3 regions of the Alicycliphilus sp. T452 genome follow, and region 3 is predicted to be linked to each of the others. Evidence: predicted binding sites of a transcription regulator. Region 3 holds the regulator's gene; each other region holds the start of a gene.
What was found. Region 3 encodes FNR, which switches genes on or off when oxygen is low (the NO sensors DNR and NnrR bind a similar motif). Its sites were predicted from a motif close to TTGATNNNNATCAA; they were not measured.

Region 1: ACX12L_RS12330 (DUF2189 domain-containing protein) is a predicted target of FNR. The motif match lies at 2,597-2,610, and genes of this name have one in related genera.
Region 2: ACX12L_RS11335 (bacteriohemerythrin) is a predicted target of FNR. The motif match lies at 2,098-2,111, and genes of this name have one in related genera.

Annotation. Positions count from the first base shown of each region.
Region 1 covers NZ_JBTNEH010000012.1:41,116-47,501, reverse strand. The annotation lists gene ACX12L_RS12345 (SulP family inorganic anion transporter) at 1-738, opposite strand, end outside; gene ACX12L_RS12340 (BON domain-containing protein) at 863-1,318, shown strand; gene ACX12L_RS12335 (PLP-dependent transferase) at 1,328-2,557, shown strand; gene ACX12L_RS12330 (DUF2189 domain-containing protein) at 2,670-3,485, shown strand; gene ACX12L_RS12325 (arylesterase) at 3,499-4,146, opposite strand; gene ACX12L_RS12320 (ABC transporter ATP-binding protein) at 4,171-4,893, shown strand; gene sstT (serine/threonine transporter SstT) at 4,924-6,135, opposite strand; gene rlmB (23S rRNA (guanosine(2251)-2'-O)-methyltransferase RlmB) at 6,286-6,386, shown strand, end outside.
Region 2 covers NZ_JBTNEH010000010.1:140,059-146,444, reverse strand. The annotation lists gene ACX12L_RS11350 (hypothetical protein) at 1-122, shown strand, start outside; gene ACX12L_RS11345 (2OG-Fe dioxygenase family protein) at 174-926, shown strand; gene ACX12L_RS11340 (universal stress protein) at 1,017-1,457, shown strand; gene ACX12L_RS11335 (bacteriohemerythrin) at 1,527-2,039, opposite strand; gene ACX12L_RS11330 (Bug family tripartite tricarboxylate transporter substrate binding protein) at 2,152-3,150, opposite strand; gene bktB (beta-ketothiolase BktB) at 3,290-4,474, opposite strand; gene ACX12L_RS11320 (SDR family NAD(P)-dependent oxidoreductase) at 4,582-5,352, opposite strand; gene ACX12L_RS11315 (RluA family pseudouridine synthase) at 5,376-6,053, opposite strand; gene ACX12L_RS11310 (PAS domain-containing hybrid sensor histidine kinase/response regulator) at 6,043-6,386, opposite strand, start outside.
Region 3 covers NZ_JBTNEH010000029.1:18,366-24,751, forward strand. The annotation lists gene hemN (oxygen-independent coproporphyrinogen III oxidase) at 1-1,162, opposite strand, end outside; gene fnr (fumarate/nitrate reduction transcriptional regulator Fnr) at 1,334-2,077, shown strand; gene ACX12L_RS19840 (hypothetical protein) at 2,098-2,385, opposite strand; gene ACX12L_RS19845 (FixH family protein) at 2,472-2,732, opposite strand; gene ccoG (cytochrome c oxidase accessory protein CcoG) at 2,809-4,251, opposite strand; gene ccoP (cytochrome-c oxidase, cbb3-type subunit III) at 4,335-5,249, opposite strand; gene ACX12L_RS19860 (cbb3-type cytochrome oxidase subunit 3) at 5,282-5,419, opposite strand; gene ccoO (cytochrome-c oxidase, cbb3-type subunit II) at 5,432-6,064, opposite strand; gene ccoN (cytochrome-c oxidase, cbb3-type subunit I) at 6,084-6,386, opposite strand, start outside.

The sequences.
Region 1 (6,386 bases), on a different contig from region 3:
GTCCCACGACAGCCACCCCGGCCAATACGGCGAGGGCAGGCCCGAGGGCAGGTGGCCGATCACGGCGCCGTCGGCGTCCGCGTAGCCCATGGCCCAGCTGACGAGGGCCGCGAGGGCGATCACCACGATGGCGGCCGGAAAGCTCGGGCGCCAGCGCCGGGCCAGCACCAGCAGGGCCAGGCTGCCCAGCCCGAAGGCCAGCGCGGTGAAGTCGAAGTGGTGCGGCGAGGGGCTCTCTGCCAGCGCGTGCCAGCTGGTGCGCAGCCCGAGCAGCGCCGGCAGCTGCGACGCCAGGATCAGCAGCGCCGCGGCCTGGGTGAAGCCGCCCAGCACGGGCGACGTCACCAGGTTGAGCAGCCAGCCGAAGCGCACCACGCCCAGCACCAGCTGCAGCAGCCCCGACAGCAGCGCCATCCACACGGCCAGGGCGACCCATTGGGCACTGCCGGGTTCGGCCATGCCGGTGAGCGATGTGCCTATGAGCAGGCTGGTGAGAGCGGTGGGGCCCACGCCGAGGCGGGTGGAGGAGCTCCAGAGCACGGCCACGAGGGCCGGCACGAGCGATGCATAGATGCCCGTCACCAGCGGCATGCCGGCCAGCGCCGCATAGGCAACGCCCTGGGGCACCAGCATCAGCCCGACGGTCATGCCGGCCCAGAACTCCCCCCGCAGGAGGGCGGCCGTGGGGCGGGGCCAGGCCAGGAAGGGAAGCCAGCGGTGCAACGAGAGTGTGGACATGGGGGCCGATTGTCACGCCAGTGGGAGCCGCCGTTGTCCTACTGCGGTTTCAGCCCTTTCCGACCCGCGGCCAAGGCCATGCTCCCTACAGTGGCGGGCGTGTCCCCACAAAGGAGAACCAACCATGGACAGTACACATTCCGCCCTTTCGATGCCGCGCTGGACGGTCCTGGCCGCCGCACTGGCGCTGGCCCTGGGGCTGGCCGGCTGCAACAAGACCGAGGAGCCGACGGCGGGCCAGCGCGTGGACGAGGCGATAGGCAAGACCGAACGGGCGGCCCAGGAGGTCAAGCAGAAGGCGGAGACCGCAGCCAGCGAGGTGAGCGATGCCACGCGCCGCGCCGCGGCCGGCGCCGCCGCGCTGGTGGACGACGCGACCATCACCGCCAAGGTCAAGGCAGGGCTGGCGCAGGACATGGACCTCGGCGCCCTCAAGATCGACGTGGACACGAGCGCGGGCGTGGTCACGCTCAAGGGAGAGGTGAAGTCCGAGCAGGCGCGCGAGCGCGCCAGCCAGATCGCGCAGGCCGTGTCGGGCGTGAGCTCGGTGGAGAACAAGCTCACCGTTTCCGGCGGCTAACATCGGCGCATGACCCAGCCATCCGCTCCCGACCTCCGCACCCGGCTCATCCACCACGGCTACCGCCCGCCCGCGGGGTTCGAGGCGCCGCAACCGGCGGTGCACAAGGCGTCCACCGTCATCTTCCCGAACGTGGCCGCCATGCGCGCGCGCGAGTGGAAGGACAAGAGCAGCTACACCTACGGCCTGCACGGCACGCCCACCACCTACCAGCTCGAAGAGCGCCTGGCGACGCTGGAGGGCGGCCGCCAGTGCCTGCTGGCGCCCAGCGGCCTGGCGGCCATCGCCACCGTGTCGCTGGCCCTGCTGCGGCATGGCGACGAGGTGCTGATCCCGGACAACGCCTACGGCCCGAACAAGGCCCTGGCCGAGGTGGAGCTGCGCCACTACGGCATACGGCACCAGGTCTACGACCCGCTCGATCCGGCCGACCTGGCCGCCAGGATCACCGACGCGACGCGGCTCGTGTGGCTGGAGGCGCCGGGTTCGGTAACGCTCGAGTTTCCCGACCTGCCCGAGCAGGTGCGCATCTGCCGCGCGCGCGGCGTGACCTCGGCGCTGGACAACACCTGGGGCGCGGGCCTGGCCTTCGCGCCGTTCGACCTCGTGGGCGACGGCCAACTGGGCGTGGACATCAGCGTGCATGCGCTCACCAAATACCCCAGCGGCGGCGGCGACGTGCTCATGGGCAGCATCACCACGCGCGACGAGGCGCTGCACCTGCGCATCAAGCTCGCCCACATGCGCCTGGGCCTGGGCGTGGGCGCGAACGACGTCGAGGCCGTGCTGCGCTCCCTGCCCAGCATGGCGCTGCGCTACCGCGCGCACGACGTGGCGGCGCGCTCCCTGGCGCAGTGGATGGGCACGCAGGCGCCCGTGGCGCAAGTGCTGCACCCGGCGCTGCCGGGCTCGCCCGGCCACGAGCACTGGCGCGCCCTGTGCGGCAGCGCCGGCGGTCCCGAGGGCGCCGCGGCGGGCCTGTTCAGCGTGGTCATTGATGCGCGCCACACGCAGGCACAGGTGGATGCGTTTTGCGACGGCCTGCGTCTGTTCAGGCTGGGCTACAGCTGGGGCGGGCCCATGAGCCTGGTGGTGCCCTACGACCTGCCCGGCATGCGCGAGCGCGCCACGCCGCACCTCGAGGCCGGCACGGTGGTGCGCTTCGCGGTGGGGCTGGAGGCGGTGGAAGACCTGCGCCAGGACCTGGCGCAGGCCATGGAGCGCGCCTTCGCCGGCTGACGGGCAGGCTCGGCCGGCGGCTGCCGGGGTGGGATTTCCTTGATGTCCAGCAAGACCGGGGCTGGTTATCGTGGGCGTACTTCCACCGCCGCCGCGCCGCCGGCTTGCCGCCATGACCGATTCCCCCGCGCCTGTATCCGCCAGCGCCCCTGCGGCCCCCCTGGTGCTCACCCCTCTGGGGTGGCGGGACCCGTTCCGCTGGCTTGCCAGGGGCCTGCGCGACGTGGCGGCGGCGCCCGGCATCGCCCTGTTCTATGGCGGCTGCTTCTGGCTCATGGCGCTGGTGCTGGGCTGGGTGTTCCGGGCCAGTCCCGAATACACCATGTCGCTGGTCAGCGGCTGCCTGCTCGTGGGGCCGTTCCTGGCCATGGGGCTGTACGAAACGAGCCGCAGGCGCGAGCTGGGCCTGCCGCCGCAACTGGGCGAGTCCATCACCTGCTGGGACAGCCACATGGGCAGCATGGGCATGCTCGTGCTCGTGCTCGTCGTGCTGGAACTGCTGTGGGGCAGGGCGTCGCTGGTGGTGTTCGCGGTGTTCTTCAACACCGGCATGCCTTCCACCACGGGCGTGGTGCAGGCGATTTTCAACCCTGGCAACTGGCAGTTCATCGCCGTCTACCTGCTGGTGGGAGGGGTGTTCGCGGCCCTGGTGTTCTCCAGCACGGTGGTGTCCATTCCGATGATCCTTGACCGCGACACCGACGCGCTGACGGCGGGCATCGCGAGCATGCGCGTGGTGCTGGAAAACCCCGCGGTGATGCTGCTGTGGGGCGCCCTCATCACGGTGCTCGTGGTGTTCTCGCTGTGGGCCTGGGGCGCGGGGCTGCTCCTGGTCGGGCCGGTGCTGGGCCATGCCAGCTGGCACGCCTACCGCGCGGCCGTGGCCGCGCCTGCTGCCGCGGCGCCACAGCCCCAGGGTGGCGGCTGACGGCGCAACCGGCCTACAGCAGCTTGCGGAGCTGCGGCCACACGTTGTCGAGCATGCGCGGATGCGCCTCGGCGCGTGGGTGGATGCGGTCGGGCTGGAACAGCGCCGTGGAGTCCGGCACGTCGGCAATGCCATGCAGCAGGAACGGCACCAGCGGGACCTTGCGTTCCTTGGCCACGGCCTCGAACAGGGCGGCGAAGCGGCGTGCGTAGTCGGCGCCGTAGTTGGGCGGCATCTGCATGCCCACCAGCAGCACGCGCGCGCCGGCGGCCTGTGACTGCTCGACCATCCATGCCAGGTTGTCCCGGGTGTTGGCCAGGGGCAGGCCGCGCAGCGCGTCGTTGGCGCCCAGCTCGAGCACCACGTGCGTGGGGCTGTGCTGCTTAAGCAGCGCAGGCAGTCGTGCGCGGCCGCCGGCCGTGGTGTCGCCGCTCACGCTGGCGTTGACCACCGTGGCGCCGATCTTTTCCTGAGCCAGCCGCTTCTCCAGCAGCGCCACCCAGCCGCTGCCGCGCGGCAGGCCGTATTCGGCGCTGAGCGAGTCGCCCACCACCAGGATCACGGGGGGCCTGGCGGCGGCCTTGCGGCCCTGCTGCGCCAGCGCGGGCGCCGTGCCGAGCAGGGCCAGGGCGCCGGCCGCGATAAAGTCACGCCGAAACATACGCATCACTGTCGAGATCCTTTCATGTCCGAAACCTTCGCCGCTGCGGCAGCAGCCAACGCTTCCGAGCCGTCCGTGCCCCCAGAGCCCATCATCGCAGTGGAGCATGTGCACAAGTCCGTCACCGACTCCACGGGTACGCTGGAGATTTTGCGGGATATCGATTTCCGCCTCGCGCCGCAGGAGACCGTGGCCATCGTCGGTGCCTCGGGCTCGGGCAAGAGCACGCTGCTGTTCATCATCGCGGGGCTCGATACGCCCACGCGCGGCACGGTGCGGCTGGCGGGGCAGGACCTGTTCGCGCTGGACGAGGACGAGCGCGCCGCGCTGCGCGCGCGCCAGGTGGGCTTCGTGTTCCAGAGCTTCCAGCTCCTGGGCAACCTCACGGCGCTGGAGAACGTGATGCTGCCGCTGGAGCTGGCCGGCAGCCGCGACGCGCGCCGCCGCGCGGCCGACATGCTGGGCCGCGTGGGCCTGGGCCAGCGCCTGTCGCACTATCCCAAGGTGCTCTCGGGCGGCGAGCAGCAGCGCGTGGCGCTGGCGCGCGCCTTCGTGGTCGAGCCGGCCGTGCTGCTGGCCGACGAGCCCACGGGCAGCCTGGACTTCGCCACCGGCGAGACCATCATGGAGCTGATGTTCGCCCTCAACCGCGAGCAGGGCACGACGCTGGTGCTGGTCACGCACGACCGCGCCATTGCCGCGCGCTGCGACCGGCGCATCACCATCGAGGCCGGGCGCCTGGTGTAGCGGCACGCCAGGAACGGCATCCAGGCCGTTTCAGGCGCGCCGGGGCGCCATGCAGGCCGCCGCCGTGAACAGCACGTCGGTGGACGAATTGAGCGCCGTCTCGGCCGAGTCCTGCAGCACGCCGATGATGAAGCCCACGCCCACCACCTGCATGGCCACGTCGTTGCCGATGCCGAACAGGCTGCAGGCCAGCGGAATCAGCAGCAGCGAGCCTCCGGCCACGCCCGAGGCGCCGCAGGCGCAGACCGAGGCCACCACGCACAGCAGCAGGGCCGTGGGCACGTCCACATGGATGCCCAGGGTATGGGCGGCGGCCAGCGACAGCACGCTGATGGTGATGGCGGCGCCCGCCATGTTGATCGTGGCGCCCAGCGGGATGGCGATGCTGTAGGTCTCTTCGCTCAGGTTCAGGCGCTTGGCCAGCGCCATGTTGATCGGGATGTTGGCGGCCGAGCTGCGCGTGAAGAAGGCCGTCACGCCGCTCTCGCGCAGGCAGGTGAACACGAGCGGGTAGGGGTTGCGGCGGATGGTCAGGAACACGATCAGGGGATTGACCACCAGCGCCACGAACAGCATGCAGCCCAGCAGCACGGCCAGCAGGTGCGCATAGCTCCACAGCGCCTGCACGCCCGCCTCGGCGAAGGTGGCGGCCACCAGGCCCAGAATGCCCAGAGGGGCGCAGCGGATCACCCACTGGATCACCTGCGTCACCGCCTGGGCGCCGTCCTGCAGCGCCTCGCGCGTAGCTTCGCTGGCATGGCGCAGCGCCACCCCCAGGGCCACGGCCCAGGCCAGGATGCCGATGTAGTTGGCTTCCAGCAGCGCCTTCACGGGATTGCTGACCATGCTGCCCACCACGTTGAGCAGCACCTCGGACACCGCACCCGGCGCGGCCTGTCCCTGGACGGAGGTCTGGAGCGCCAGGGCGCTGGGAAACCACATGCTCGCGGCCACGCCCACGGCAGCCGCGGCCAGCGTGCCAATGGCGTAGAGCAGCAGGATCGGGCGCATGTGCGTGTTCTCGCCCGGGCGGTGGTTGCTGATGGCCGCCATCACCAGCACGAACACCAGCATCGGGGCGATGGCCTTGAGCGCGGAAATGAAGAGTTGGCCCAGAAACGCCACGGCGGGCGTGGCGGCGGGCCACACGATGGCCAGTGCGGCGCCCAGGATCAGGGCGATCACGATCTGGGTGACCAGGCTGGTGCGCTGCGCCCGGCGCAGAAGGGGGGAGAGGATCATGGTGCTAGCGATGAGGAAACGGGAGCCGCGCGTACCTGCGGGGTAAGCAGGCGGGGCGCTTGCGCCATGGCGGGTGGCCAGGGGGCTCGTGGAGCGTTCGGGGCGCGATTCTAAGGATGCCGGGCCGGCAAGCCCGGATAATGTCCCTCCATGTCCTCCCCCAAAGTCCTGTTCGGCTTCCATGCCGTGGGCGTGCGCCTGAAGACCGCGCCGCAATCCATCATCGAGGTGTATTACGAGGCCACGCGCCG
Region 2 (6,386 bases), on a different contig from region 3:
CACGGCGCCCGGACCACTTCCATGGCTATCGCGATCGCCATGAAGCGCGCGGCCGCGATGACAGGCGCGACCATTGGCGCGGCCATCGCCACGACGATGGCCGCAGGGGCCATGATCGCTGACCGATGCCGCCTGCGCCTGCGGCGCCGGTCCGAAGCCGTTAAGCTCGGACCATGGCGCACGTCAGCTTCTCCCCTCCCTACGTCCCACCATGCCAGGTGGTGCAGCAACTGCGCGACCGCGGGTATGCCGTGCTTCAGCCGCGCGACACGGCGGACTGGCTGGGCTGCGCACTGGCCGACCTGCAGGCCCTGTCTTCCGACTGGGCCGACCTGCCTCCCGACGAGTTCCTGAAGGATGGCGGCCGCTACCGGCGCAGGCGGCATTCCTGCTTCGTCGTGGACGGCGCGGAGGTGCGCCAGACGCCGCACCGTGCGCACTGGCAGCCCGTGGAGTACAACGCCCTGCACGGCGGCATGGAGCGCTGGTTCGCGCCCATGCGCGATGCGACCGTGGCGACGCCCGTGTGGGGGCGGCTGATGCGCAGCGTGGCGGCCCTCGCGCAGGCCGCGCTGGCCACGCGGCCCGAGCGCTGGTTCGTCGAGGCGCACCAGTTCCGCATCGATACCGCAGGCGGCATCGGGCGGCCCACGCCCGAGGGCGCGCATCGCGACGGCGTGGACCTCGTGGCCGTCTTCCTCGTGGGCCGCGAGGGGGTGAAGGGGGGCGAGACCCGCATCTTCGAGGCCGCCGGCCCCAATGGGCAGCGCTTCACGCTGAGCGAGCCCTGGTCCGTGATGCTGCTGGATGACGCGCGCATGATCCATGAAACCACGCCCATCCAGCCGGAGGGCGAGGGCGGCTGGCGTGATACGCTGGTGCTGACCTGTCGCCGGGGCGGCTTCCAGGCAGAGGAAAGCCGATAATTGATGAGCATCAAGCATGGTGGTGCCGCCTGGTGCCACACTTGCCTGACTCCCTGGCCGAAGGCCGGCAGTAACTCAGCAGGAGGTTCCATGTTCAAGCATATTCTGGTTCCCGTGGATGGCTCGGAAACGTCCATGAAGGCGGTTGCCAAGGCGTCGGGGCTGGCCAAGGCCTTTGGCAGCGCGGTGACGGCGCTGTATGTGATCGACCCGTACCCGTTCACGGGTGTCGGTGCCGATTTCGCGTACGGCCAGGCGCAATACCTGAGCGCCGCCACGGCCGAGGCCAATGCCGCGCTCGATGCGGCGAAGTCCGCCGTCACGCAGGCCGGCGTGGCCACGGTGAACACCATGGTGGGCGAGGGCCATGCCGTGCATGACGGCATCCAGCGCGCGGTCGAGAGCACGGGGGCCGACCTCATCGTCATCGGCTCGCATGGCCGGCGCGGCCTCGAAAAGCTCGTGCTGGGCAGCGTCACCCAGAAGGTGCTGGGCGTGTCCCGCGTGCCCGTGCTGGTGGTGCGCGAGTGACGGCACCTGCGCCAGCGAAATAGAGAATGGAAAACGGCTCCCGCGGGAGCCGTTTTCGTTGGCGCGCCGTCAGTTGCCGAACAGGCGGGCCAGCAGGCCTTTTTTCTTCTGGCGCTGCTCCAGCTCCTGCAGCAGTTCGGCCTTGATCCGCTCCTTCTCGGCGGCCTGTCCGCCCTGCCGCGCCATGCGCAGGTAGGCCTTGGCCGTGTCCACGTAGCCGTGGTCCTCGTTGCGGATGTGGTTGAACAGCCAGCGCGACAGCATGCCGTGCAGTTCGTCGGTCACGTCCTCGCCGGCGTCGAAGCGCGACTGCATTTCGGCCACCTTGCGGGTGAACAGATCGTGCACCTTCTTGTGCGGGCCGGAGAACAGATAGCCCGAGCTTTCCATCAGGCTCTCCTCGAAGACGAAGTGCGAGAGGGTGTAGTCCACCATCTCGCCAATCACGTCGCCCAGGGCCTCGCGGTCGTGCGTGGAGCGCAGTTCGTAGAGCCTGTTGATGTAGTCGACGATGCGGCGGTGCTGCCGGTCGATTTCGGGAATACCGGTATCCAGCTCAGGAACCCACACCAACAACGCCATGACACTCTCCAGTCCAAATTGCTGCGCAGCAGTATCAAGGAACTGAAGAAATTACTTGTTGATACAAGTCATGTGTGCGTGCCGGCGGCATGTGCCGGCACGCGGGGTGCACTCACTCGATCTTGGCGCCGGAAGCCTCGACGATGCCCTTCCACTGCTGGTACTCGGTCTTCAGCAGCGTGGAGAACTGCTCCGGCGTCATGGCCTGGGGCTCGGCGCCCTGCGTATGGATGGCGTCCTTCACGTCCGCCGTGGCCAGCAGTTTGTTGACCTCGGCGTTGAGTGTCTTGACCACGGTCGCGGGCGTGCCAGCCGGAGCGAAGACGCCGTACCAGGTGCTCACGTCGAAGCCCTTGAAGCCGGATTCGGCCACCGTGGGCACGTTGGGCAGCGAGGAGCTGCGCTTGGCGGACGTGACGGCCAGCGGGTGCAGTTTGCCGGCCTTGATCTGGCCCATGGCCGATGGCAGGGACGACACCAGCAGGTCGACATTGCCGGCCAGCGCGTCCATGAGCGCCGGGTTCGAGCCCTTGTAGGGCACGTGGCTGAGCTTGATGCCCGCGGCCTTCTCGAACAGGTCGCCCGCGAGGTGGATGGAGGTGCCATTGCCCGGCGAGCCATAGGTGACGGTGCCGGGCGCGGCCTTGGCGGCGGCCACCACGTCGGCCAGGGTCTTGAACCTGGAGTTGGCGCTGGTGGCGATCACCACGGGCGTGTAGGCCACGTGGGCCACGGCCGTCAGGTCCTTGGTCGGGTCCCAGGGCAGGTTCTTGTACAGCCAGGGGCCGATGACCAGGTTGTCCTTCTGGCCCATGACGAGGTCATAGCCCGTGGGCGCGGCCTTCACCGCCTCCGTGATGCCGATGGTGCCGCCGGCGCCGGGCTTGTTGTCGGCCACGACGGTCCACTTGTTGGCCTCGGCGAGCTTGGCGGACACCAGCCGCGCCAGGATGTCGGTGCCGCCTCCGGGCGGGAAGGGCACGATCATGCGGATGGGCTTGGAGGGATAGGCGCTGGCCGTGGCGGCTCCGGCACTCTGGGCCTGCACTGCAGGCGCGCCCAGTGCGCAGGCGAGGGCGGCAAGCGAGAGGACATGGCGGCGAAGAAGCATCAAAAAACTCTCCTGAGGGTGGTATCGACAAAGGCAGGGCGCAACGGGCGCATGCGCTGCCGCATGATGGCCCAGCCATGGGCGGATGCACCCTGCTCAAGCATGACCACGCCATCGCCATCGGCGATGGCGCTTGGGGTCACAGGCGCTCGAAGATCGCAGCGATGCCCTGGCCGCCGCCGATGCACATGGTCACGAGCGCGTAGCGGCCCTGGATGCGCTGCAGTTCGTACAGGGCCTTCACCGTGATCAGCGCGCCGGTGGCGCCGATGGGGTGGCCCAGCGAGATGCCCGAGCCGTTGGGGTTGACCTTGGCCGGGTCCAGGCCCAGATCGCGCGTGACGGCGCAGGCCTGCGCCGCGAAGGCCTCGTTGGCCTCGATCACGTCCAGGTCCTTCACCGTGAGGCCCGCCTTCTTGAGCGCCAGCTGCGTGGCGGGCACGGGGCCGATGCCCATGTACTTCGGGTCCACGCCGGCGTGGGCATAGGCCACGAGGCGCGCCAGGGGCTTGGCGCCGCGCGCCTGGGCGGTCTTGGCCTCCATCAGCACCACGGCCGCGGCCGCGTCGTTGATGCCCGAGGCGTTGCCCGCCGTCACCGTGCCGTTTTCCTTCGCGAACACCGGCTTGAGCTTGGCCATGTCCTCCATGGTGGCGCCCGCGCGGAAATGCTCGTCCGTGGCGTAGGCCACCTCGCCCTTGCGGCTCTTGAGCATCACGGGCACGATCTGGTCCTTGAAGTAGCCCGCCTGGATGGCGCGCTCGGCACGGTTGTGGCTCTCCACCGCCAGGCGGTCCTGGTCCTCGCGCGTGATGCCCCACTTGGCCGCGATGTTCTCGGCCGTCACGCCCATGTGGATGGTGTGGAAGGGGTCGTGCAAGGCGCCGACCATCATGTCGATCATCTTGGTGTCGCCCATGCGCGCGCCAAAGCGCGTGGCAAGGCTGGCGTAGGGTGCTCGGCTCATGTTCTCGGCGCCCCCGCCGATGGCGATGTCGGCGTCGCCCAGCAGGATGGACTGGCTGGCGCTCACGATGGCCTGCAGGCCCGAACCGCACAGGCGGTTCACGTTGAAGGCGGGCGTGCCCTCGGCGCAGCCGCCGTTGATGGCCGCCACGCGCGAGAGGTACATGTCCTTGGGCTCGGTGTTCACCACATGGCCGAAGACCACGTGGCCCACATCCTGGCCTTGCACGCTGGCACGCGCCAGCGATTCGCGCACCACGGTGGCGCCGAGTTCTGTGGGTGGGACATCCTTGAGGCTGCCACCAAAGGTGCCAATGGCGGTGCGCACGGCGCTGACGACGACGACTTCACGGGACATGATTTTCTCCTGCGATGGTTGGTTTAAAGTGGAATTGGGTTGTAACGCCCGGTGGATAAGCGCAAGCAGCTATCAAATATATAGTTAATGCATCCATGCGCCGCAACTCAGGCATCGCGCACATCGGCCACGGGGATATTGCCGAAATCCGCGCGCTGCAGCCACGCCAGCACCCGGGCGGCGGCCGCGGCCGGCGTGGTGAGCGCGCCGCCCGTCTTGAGGGTTGCAAAATTCTGCGCGTCCGGAAAATCGGCCGGGTTGGCGCTGCGCAACTGGACCTGCATGTCGGTATCGATCACACCGGGAGCCAGTGAGCATACCTTGGCGCCATGGGGTTTGGCGGCCTCGTCCAGCGCCAGGCAGCGCGTGAAGTGGTCCAGGCCCGCCTTGGCCGCGCAGTAGCCGGCCTGCGAAGCCATGGCGCGCCGGCCCAGGCCCGAGGAAATGTTGAGTACTTTGCGCGGGATGGCGCCCCAGGCCTCGGTCGCGCCCAGGAAGGCGGCCGTGAGCAGCATCGGCGCCTCAAGCCCCACGCGCAGGGCGTTGGCCAGGCTGGCCATGTCCTGCGCGCTGGTGTATGCCGATAGCGGCGCGATGCGCGGAATCACGCCCGCGTTGTTGATCAGCGTGGCGCCGGCATAGCGCCCGGCGGGCTGCGCGGCCAGCCAGGCATGCAGCCGCTGCGCCACCTGCGCCGCCTGCGACAGGTCCACCGTCCATTGCTCCAGCGTGGCGCCGGCGGGCGCGCCGGCAGCCAGATCCGGCTGGGCGTGGCGTGCCATGCAGACCAGGGTGTGACCCGGCTGCAGCAACTGCTGGCCCATCGCCAGTCCCATGCCGCGCGAGGCGCCGGTGAGGATGAAAAGCTGTTGAGTCATGCCGCCATGGTAGCCGCCCGGGGTCAAAACGGCGGCTGCGAGGCGTAGGCACACCAGCCGCCATGCAGCGGATGCCCGAACCCGAGCGCGCAGGCATGCAGCAGCAGGCGCGGTGCGCGGGCCTGGGTGGCCGCGTCGGCGTACAGCGCGTCGCCCAGTATGGGATGGCCCAGGGCCGCCAGGTGCACGCGCAGCTGGTGCGTGCGGCCGGTCACGGGTTCGAGCTCCACGCGCGTCGTGCCGCCGGCCTCGTCGTGCGCCAGCACGCGCCAGCGCGTGAGGCTGGCCTGGCCGCGTCCGGCGTCCACCACGCGCAGCGGGCGGCGCTCCCAGTCGGCGGCGATGGGCAGGGCAATTTCGCTCCATTCGCCGGCGCTGCCGCCGGCGGGGCGCAGCAGGCCCGCCACCACGGCCTGGTAGCGCTTGTGCACGAGGCGCTGCGCGAAGGCATGGCTGAGCGCGCGCTGCATCGCGCCGCCCCGGGCCATGAGCACCAGGCCCGAGGTGGGCTGGTCCAGCCGGTGCACGATGAGCGCGTCGGGCCACAGAGCCTGCGCGCGCGTGCTCAAGGAGTCCTGCTTATCCGGCCCGCGCCCGGGCACGCACAGCAGTCCGGCCGGCTTGCGCAGCACCAGCAGCGTGTCGTCGGCGTGCACGCAATCGACGCTGGTGTGCGCGGTGCGGGGCGGGTCAGCGCTCATGGGCCAGGCGGTCCACGGTGGCGCACAGCTCCTCCACGTCGTTGGGCTTGTGGATCAGGGCGCGTGCGCCTTCGGCGAGGGCCGCCTGCTCGATCTCGGCGGTGACATAGCCCGAGGCCAGGGCTACGGGCAGGTCGGGCCGGATGGCGCGCGCGGCGCGCACCAGGTCCAGGCCCGAGTAGCCCGGCATGTTGTAGTCGGTGACCAGCAGGTCGTAGCGCCCGGGCGCGGCGCGCAGCGCGTCCGTGGCCTCGTGCGGGTCGGTGAAGCCGCTGACCGCGTAGCCCCTGCGGCGCAGCAGGCGCTGCACCAGGAAGACCAGGGCCGCGTCGT
Region 3 (6,386 bases):
ACAGCACCTCCCCTTGGCACATCAAGGCCATGATGACCGCGCGGCGCACCAAGTCGTCCCTGGTCAGGGCCAGGCCTCGCACCACGGGCAGGTGCCCATGGTTGATCGCGTCGTAATATTCGTCCAGCGTCTTGACGTTCTGGCTGTACGTTGCGCCTACGCGCCCGATGGCGGAGACGCCGAGCGCTATCAGATCGCAGTCCGGCTGGGTGCTATACCCTTGGAAATTGCGGTGCAGCCGGCCCTGGCGCTTGGCCACCGCCAGGGCATCCTCGGGCAGTGCGAAGTGATCCATGCCCACGTACACGTAGCCCGCATTCATGAACGCGTCGATGGAGCGCGCCAGCATCGATACCTTGGCCGAGGCCATGGGCAGCTCTGCCGAAATGATGCGCCGTTGCGATTTGAAACGCTCAGGCAGATGTGCGTAGGCATAAAGCGCGATGCGGTCGGGCCGCAGTTGCGCCACCTGTGCCAGGGTTCGATCGAAAGACTCCGGCGTCTGGCGCGGCAGGCCATAGATCAGGTCCACGTTCACCGACTCGAAGCCCAGCTTGCGTGCGCTCTCGACCAGTGCAAACACCTTCTCGGCAGGCTGTATACGATGCACCGCCTTCTGCACTTCGGGGTCAAAATCCTGCACCCCGAAGCTGAGCCGGTTGAAGCCCAGCTCCGCCAGCAGGGCGAGCCGCTTCTCATCCACGGTGCGAGGATCCACTTCGATCGAATACTCGCCCCCTGGCACCAGCACGAAACTGCGCCTGAGCATGCCCATGAGCTCGCGCAAGCCATCATCGGACAGGAAGGTGGGCGTGCCGCCGCCGAAATGCAGCTGGCTCACCTGCTGCCCCACGCCGCAGTGCGCGGTGTGCAGGTCGATCTCGCGGCTCAGGTAGCGCAAATAGACCTCGGCCCGCTCCGGATGCCTGGTAATGATCTTGTTGCAGGCGCAGTAGTAGCACAAAGATTCGCAAAACGGAATATGCACGTAAAGAGACAAGGGCATCGCCTTGGCCGCTGACCCTACATGACGCTGCTGCAAGGCCAGGATGTATTCTTTCTCACCAAATGCCTCCACGAAACGGTCTGCTGTTGGGTAGGAGGTATAGCGCGGCCCAGGCACGTCAAAGCGACGCAAGAGCTCGGTTGTAACGACTGTCATGACGGGATTCCTTGCATTTGCGGCGTACTGTGCCGTAGAGTCCCCAGGGCGTTCTTGATACCGATCAAGCACCCATGCGGTCCGGATGGGGACAATTTGACTTTGGATCAAAGTCTTTGAACGATCCGTGACATTCCATGCCTCGACGGCGTTCAGATGTAAGCTCGCGACATGAATAGGGTTTCCATACACTCCAACCTGCAATCCATCAAAGTTGCCTGTTCCAACTGCAACTTGCGCGAGTTGTGCATGCCCGTGGGGCTGGATGAGCAGCAGCTCAAGCGCATTGATGATGTCGTCGCCGTGCGCCGCAAGGTCAAGCGCGGCGGCACACTGTTCCGCAACGGCGAACCATTTACCTCCCTGTTCGCCATTCGCACGGGTTTCTTCAAGACCTGCGTGGCGACAGAGGATGGACGCGATCAAGTGACAGGCTTCCAGATGGCCGGAGAAATCATCGGTCTGGATGGCATCGTGAACGACCGGCACACCTGCGATGCCGTGGCCCTGGAAGACGCCGAGGTTTGCGTCATGCCATTCGACCGCATCGAGGAGCTCTCGCGCGAGGTCACCGCACTGCAAAACCATGTGCACAAGATCATGAGCCGCGAGATCGTCCGCGAACACGGCGTCATGCTGCTATTGGGAAGCATGCGGGCCGAGGAGCGTCTTGCCGCCTTCCTGCTGAATTTGGTGCAGCGCCTGCATGCACGGGGATTTTCCCAATCGGAACTGGTATTGCGCATGACACGCGAGGAAATTGGCAGTTACCTGGGCCTCAAGCTCGAAACCGTGAGCCGCACCTTCTCCAAGTTCGTCGAAGAAGGTATCGTGGAAGTCAGGCAACGCCACGTACGCATCGTGGACACCGACGCTCTGAAGCGCATCGTCAACAGCCAGCAATCCTGCCTCTAATTGCCCCAAAAGCCCATGAGTCAGGGCATGTATTTGGCGCAGTCGAGCGGCCTGTCACCCTCGGGTACAGGGCAGCGGTTGAGTTCAAAGGGGGAGAAGGACAACATCGTGGTAAGCACGCTCGAAGCCATGATGACGATCCAGAAAACGAAGAACGCCACGGTGTAGACGCCTTGCCTCGAAAGATTGACGGGCTGATCAAACCACTGCAATGCCTCGGGATCCACAAAGGCAAACACGACCATTTCCATAACCCCCGCCATGAGAAAGGCGGGCCAGGCTACCCACATCAACCGCTGCTTCCACATCTCTTGCCTCCTTGTCATGGGTCAAAGCCTAGCACCATGTTCTGCGCAAGCAAAGTGCAATCGCCCCCCTGATTCCCCTTAGAACCTCAGCGCGGCTGGTCCTGCATTGGCGTGGCTGCATGGTTGCGCCCCTTCATCGCGGGCGTCATGCCAGGGTCCGTATTCTTCAGCGTCTTGTTGATATCCAGGCCACGCTGGTAGTAGTCTTCTGCCAGCACGGGATCCGGCTGAGAAAGCGCAAGCCAGAGGGTGACAAAACCGGCAATGACCACGATCACCGGACCCGCGATCACCAGCCATACATGACCGTACTTCCACCACGGCTGCGACTCGGGGGCTGCGTTCATTGATCCATCTTTCGACATCGTTACGATCTCCGTGCCCTTTCGGGGCCATGCAAAAACTCGGTGCGGATCCGTGGCCTCAGCGCGGGACAAGGAATACAGATTTCTCTGCCACCTGCCCCTTGTCGCCTTGCGACTGGATATCAAAATACACCGTGTGCGAGCCCGGTGGCGCCGACCCATAGGGGATCTGCAGGCGCACGGCAACCCATCGCGACTCCGCAGGGCCGATATCGACTTCCGACTCGGAAGCCACCTCCAGCCCTTGCAGCCCGCGCGCGCTGATGACATAACGCTGGGCCCCTTCGGTGGCATTCATGATCTGCAACCGGTAAATATTCTCCAGCTTGCCCCCTGCCACGATGCGCGAGAGCGCCGCACGGTCGCGCACCACGTCCACCTTGAGAGGCGTGCGCACCACCAGGCTGGCCAGCATCCCGACGCAGAGCACAACCAGTACGCTGGTGTAAAACAGCACGCGCGGACGCAGCACGCGCTTGATCATCTGCGACTGGGTCCAATGGTTCTTCACACCGTTCTGCGTGGAGAAGCGAATCAGCCCCCGCGGATATTTCATCTTGTCCATCACGGTATCGCATGCATCCACGCACAGGCCACAGCCAATGCATTCGTATTGCAGGCCATTGCGAATGTCGATGCCCGTAGGACAGACCTGCACGCACAATGTGCAGTCGATACAGTCCCCCAACCCCTTGGCCTTGTAGTCAACGCTCTTGGTGCGCGGTCCGCGAGGCTCGCCCCGCTCCGGATCGTAGGTGACGATCAGCGTGTCCTTGTCGAACATCGCGCTTTGGAAACGTGCGTAGGGGCACATGTACTTGCAGACCTGTTCACGCAGATAGCCCGCATTGCCATAGGTCGCCAAGCCATAGAAAAGCACCCAGAAGATCTGCCAGGAGCCATGCAGCATCAGCAGTTCGCCGCCGAGTTCCCGGATCGGGACGAAATAACCGACGAACGTAAAGCCGGTCCAGAAGGCCACAGCGACCCAGATCACCTGCTTGAGCGATTTCTTCCAGATCTTCTCGAAGGTCCACGACCCATTGTCCAGACGCATGCGAGCACTGCGATCACCCTCGATCTTGTGCTCGATCCACATGAATATCTCGGTATAAACCGTCTGCGGACAGGCAAAGCCACACCACAGCCGCCCCGCGACCGCCGTAAACAGGAACAACGACAGCGCCGAAATGATGAGCAGGCCTGTCAGATAGATGAAGTCCTGCGGATACAGCACCAGGCCGAAGATGTAGAAGCGCCGTGCTCCGAGGTCAAACAGCACCATCTGGCGCTCCCCCCATTCCAGCCACGGCAAGCCATAAAAGACCAGCTGCGTCAGAAACACCATCGCCCAGCGCCAGCGCGCGAACACACCGCTGATGGATCGGGGGTAGATCTTCTTTTGGGCCTCGTAAAGCGACACCATCTCGGGCTGCTGGCTCTCCGCTGCAACAGGAGTAATGGGTATCACCTTGCGGGGCCGGTCTTCAGCAGGCTTCATGATGGGATCTCTTGGGGGAAGTACAACTTCCAGAAACAAAACGGCCGGCACCCTCCAAAAGGGAGCCGGCCGCAGAGTTGGCGTCAGCGTGAAGCGCCGGCCTTGTGGGACAAGCCCCAGATGTAAGCCGTCAGCACATTGATCTGTGCGTCGGTCAGTTTACCTGCCTGCGCCGGCATTTCATTGGTCTTGCCGTTGTTGATCATAGCCGTAATGGCGGCCTCGCCCCAACCATGCAGCCAGATGTCATCCGTCAGATTGGGTGCTCCCAGGGCCGGGTTGCCCTTGCCATCCATGCCATGGCAGGCTGCGCAAGCCGTGAACTTGGATTTGCCGAGTGAAGCCTTCAGCGAATCATGCGGGCTGCCCGACAGGCTCAGCACATACTGCGCCACATTGCGCACATCCTCGGGCGATCCAATCGCGGCAGCCATGGGCGGCATCACGCCCACGCGTCCATCGTGGATGGTCTTGCGAATGTCATCGGGCGTGCCGCCATGGAGCCAGTCGCCGTCTGCCAGGCTGGGAAAGCCCTTGCTGCCACGCGCATCCGAGCCATGGCACTGCGCGCAGTTATTCATGAACAGGCGCTCGCCGATGGCCATGGCGGCGGCATCACCTGCCATGTCTTCGGTTTTCATGCTGGCAAAACGGGCATAAAGGGGCTGCAGCTCGGTGTTCGCCTTCTCCACTTCTTGGTTGTACTCACCCAGTTGAGTCCAGCCAAGCTGGCCTTTGAACGTGCCCAGGCCAGGATACGCCGCCAAGTAACCGAAGCCGAACACGATGGTCAACACGAACAACCACATCCACCAGCGTGGCATGGGGTTGTTCATTTCGGTCAGGTCCTCGTCCCAGACATGGCCCGTGGTGTTGTCCGCCGTCGGCTCGACCTTCTTGCGGGAAGTGATCCAAAGCAGCAGGCCGCAGGCAATGATGCCGATGATGGTGATTCCGGCCACATAGATGGACCAGAAATTACTGGTGAAATCGCTCATGGGTTATCTCTTTGCTTTCAGGGAGTTCTTCATCAGTCCTCGGCGAAGGGCAGCCGCGCCGCCTCCTCGAACCGGGCCTTGTTGCGGCGCATGTACGCCCAGAACCAGATGCCCACGAAACACGCCAGCGATGCCAGCGTGGCCACGATACGCATGGTGGTGATGTCCATGGCCACTCCTTGTTATCTGAGCGCGCGGCCCAATACCTGCAGGTAGGCGACCACGGCATCCATTTCCGTCTTGCCCTTGACCTGATCGGCCGCCCCCGCGATGTCCTCATCCGTGTAGGGAACCCCCACGGTGCGCAGCGCCTTCATGCGCGGAGCGACGACGGAGGGATCGATCTGGGTCTTTTCCAGCCATGGATAGGCCGGCATGTTGGACTCCGGCACCACATCGCGCGGATTGTTCAGGTGGATGCGATGCCATTCGTCGCTGTACTTGCCCCCCACCCGATGCAGGTCAGGACCTGTACGCTTGGAGCCCCATTGGAATGGGTGGTCATAGACGAATTCACCGGCCACTGAATAGTGGCCATAGCGCAGCGTTTCCGCACGGAAGGGGCGGATCATCTGCGAGTGGCAGTTGTAGCAGCCCTCGCGCAGATAAATATCGCGCCCGACCAGTTGCACGGCGGTGTAGGGCTTGACGCCCTGCACGGCCTCCGTCGTCGATTTCTGGAAGAACAGCGGAACGATTTCCACCAGGCCGCCCACGGCCACCACCAGCAGGATCAGCACGATCATGAGGAAGTTGCTGGTTTCGACCTTCTCGTGGGTGAAGCCGGGGGATGTGTTGTTTTGACTATTGGACATGACTTGGTTTCCTAGATCCTCAAGCGTGCGCAGCCTTCACGGCCGGAATGGCCACCTTGACGGAACGACCAGAAATCGCAGTCATCCACACGTTCCACGCCATGATGACCATGCCACTGAGATACAGCAGGCCGCCAAAGAAGCGGATGGCATAGAACGGATAGGTTGCCTTGACGCTTTCCACGAAGGTGTAAGTCAGCGTGCCATCCGGATTCACGGCACGCCACATCAGGCCCTGCATCACGCCGGCGATCCACATGGCGGCGATATAGAGCACGATGCCGATCGTCGCCATCCAGAAATGCAGTTCGATGGCCTTGAT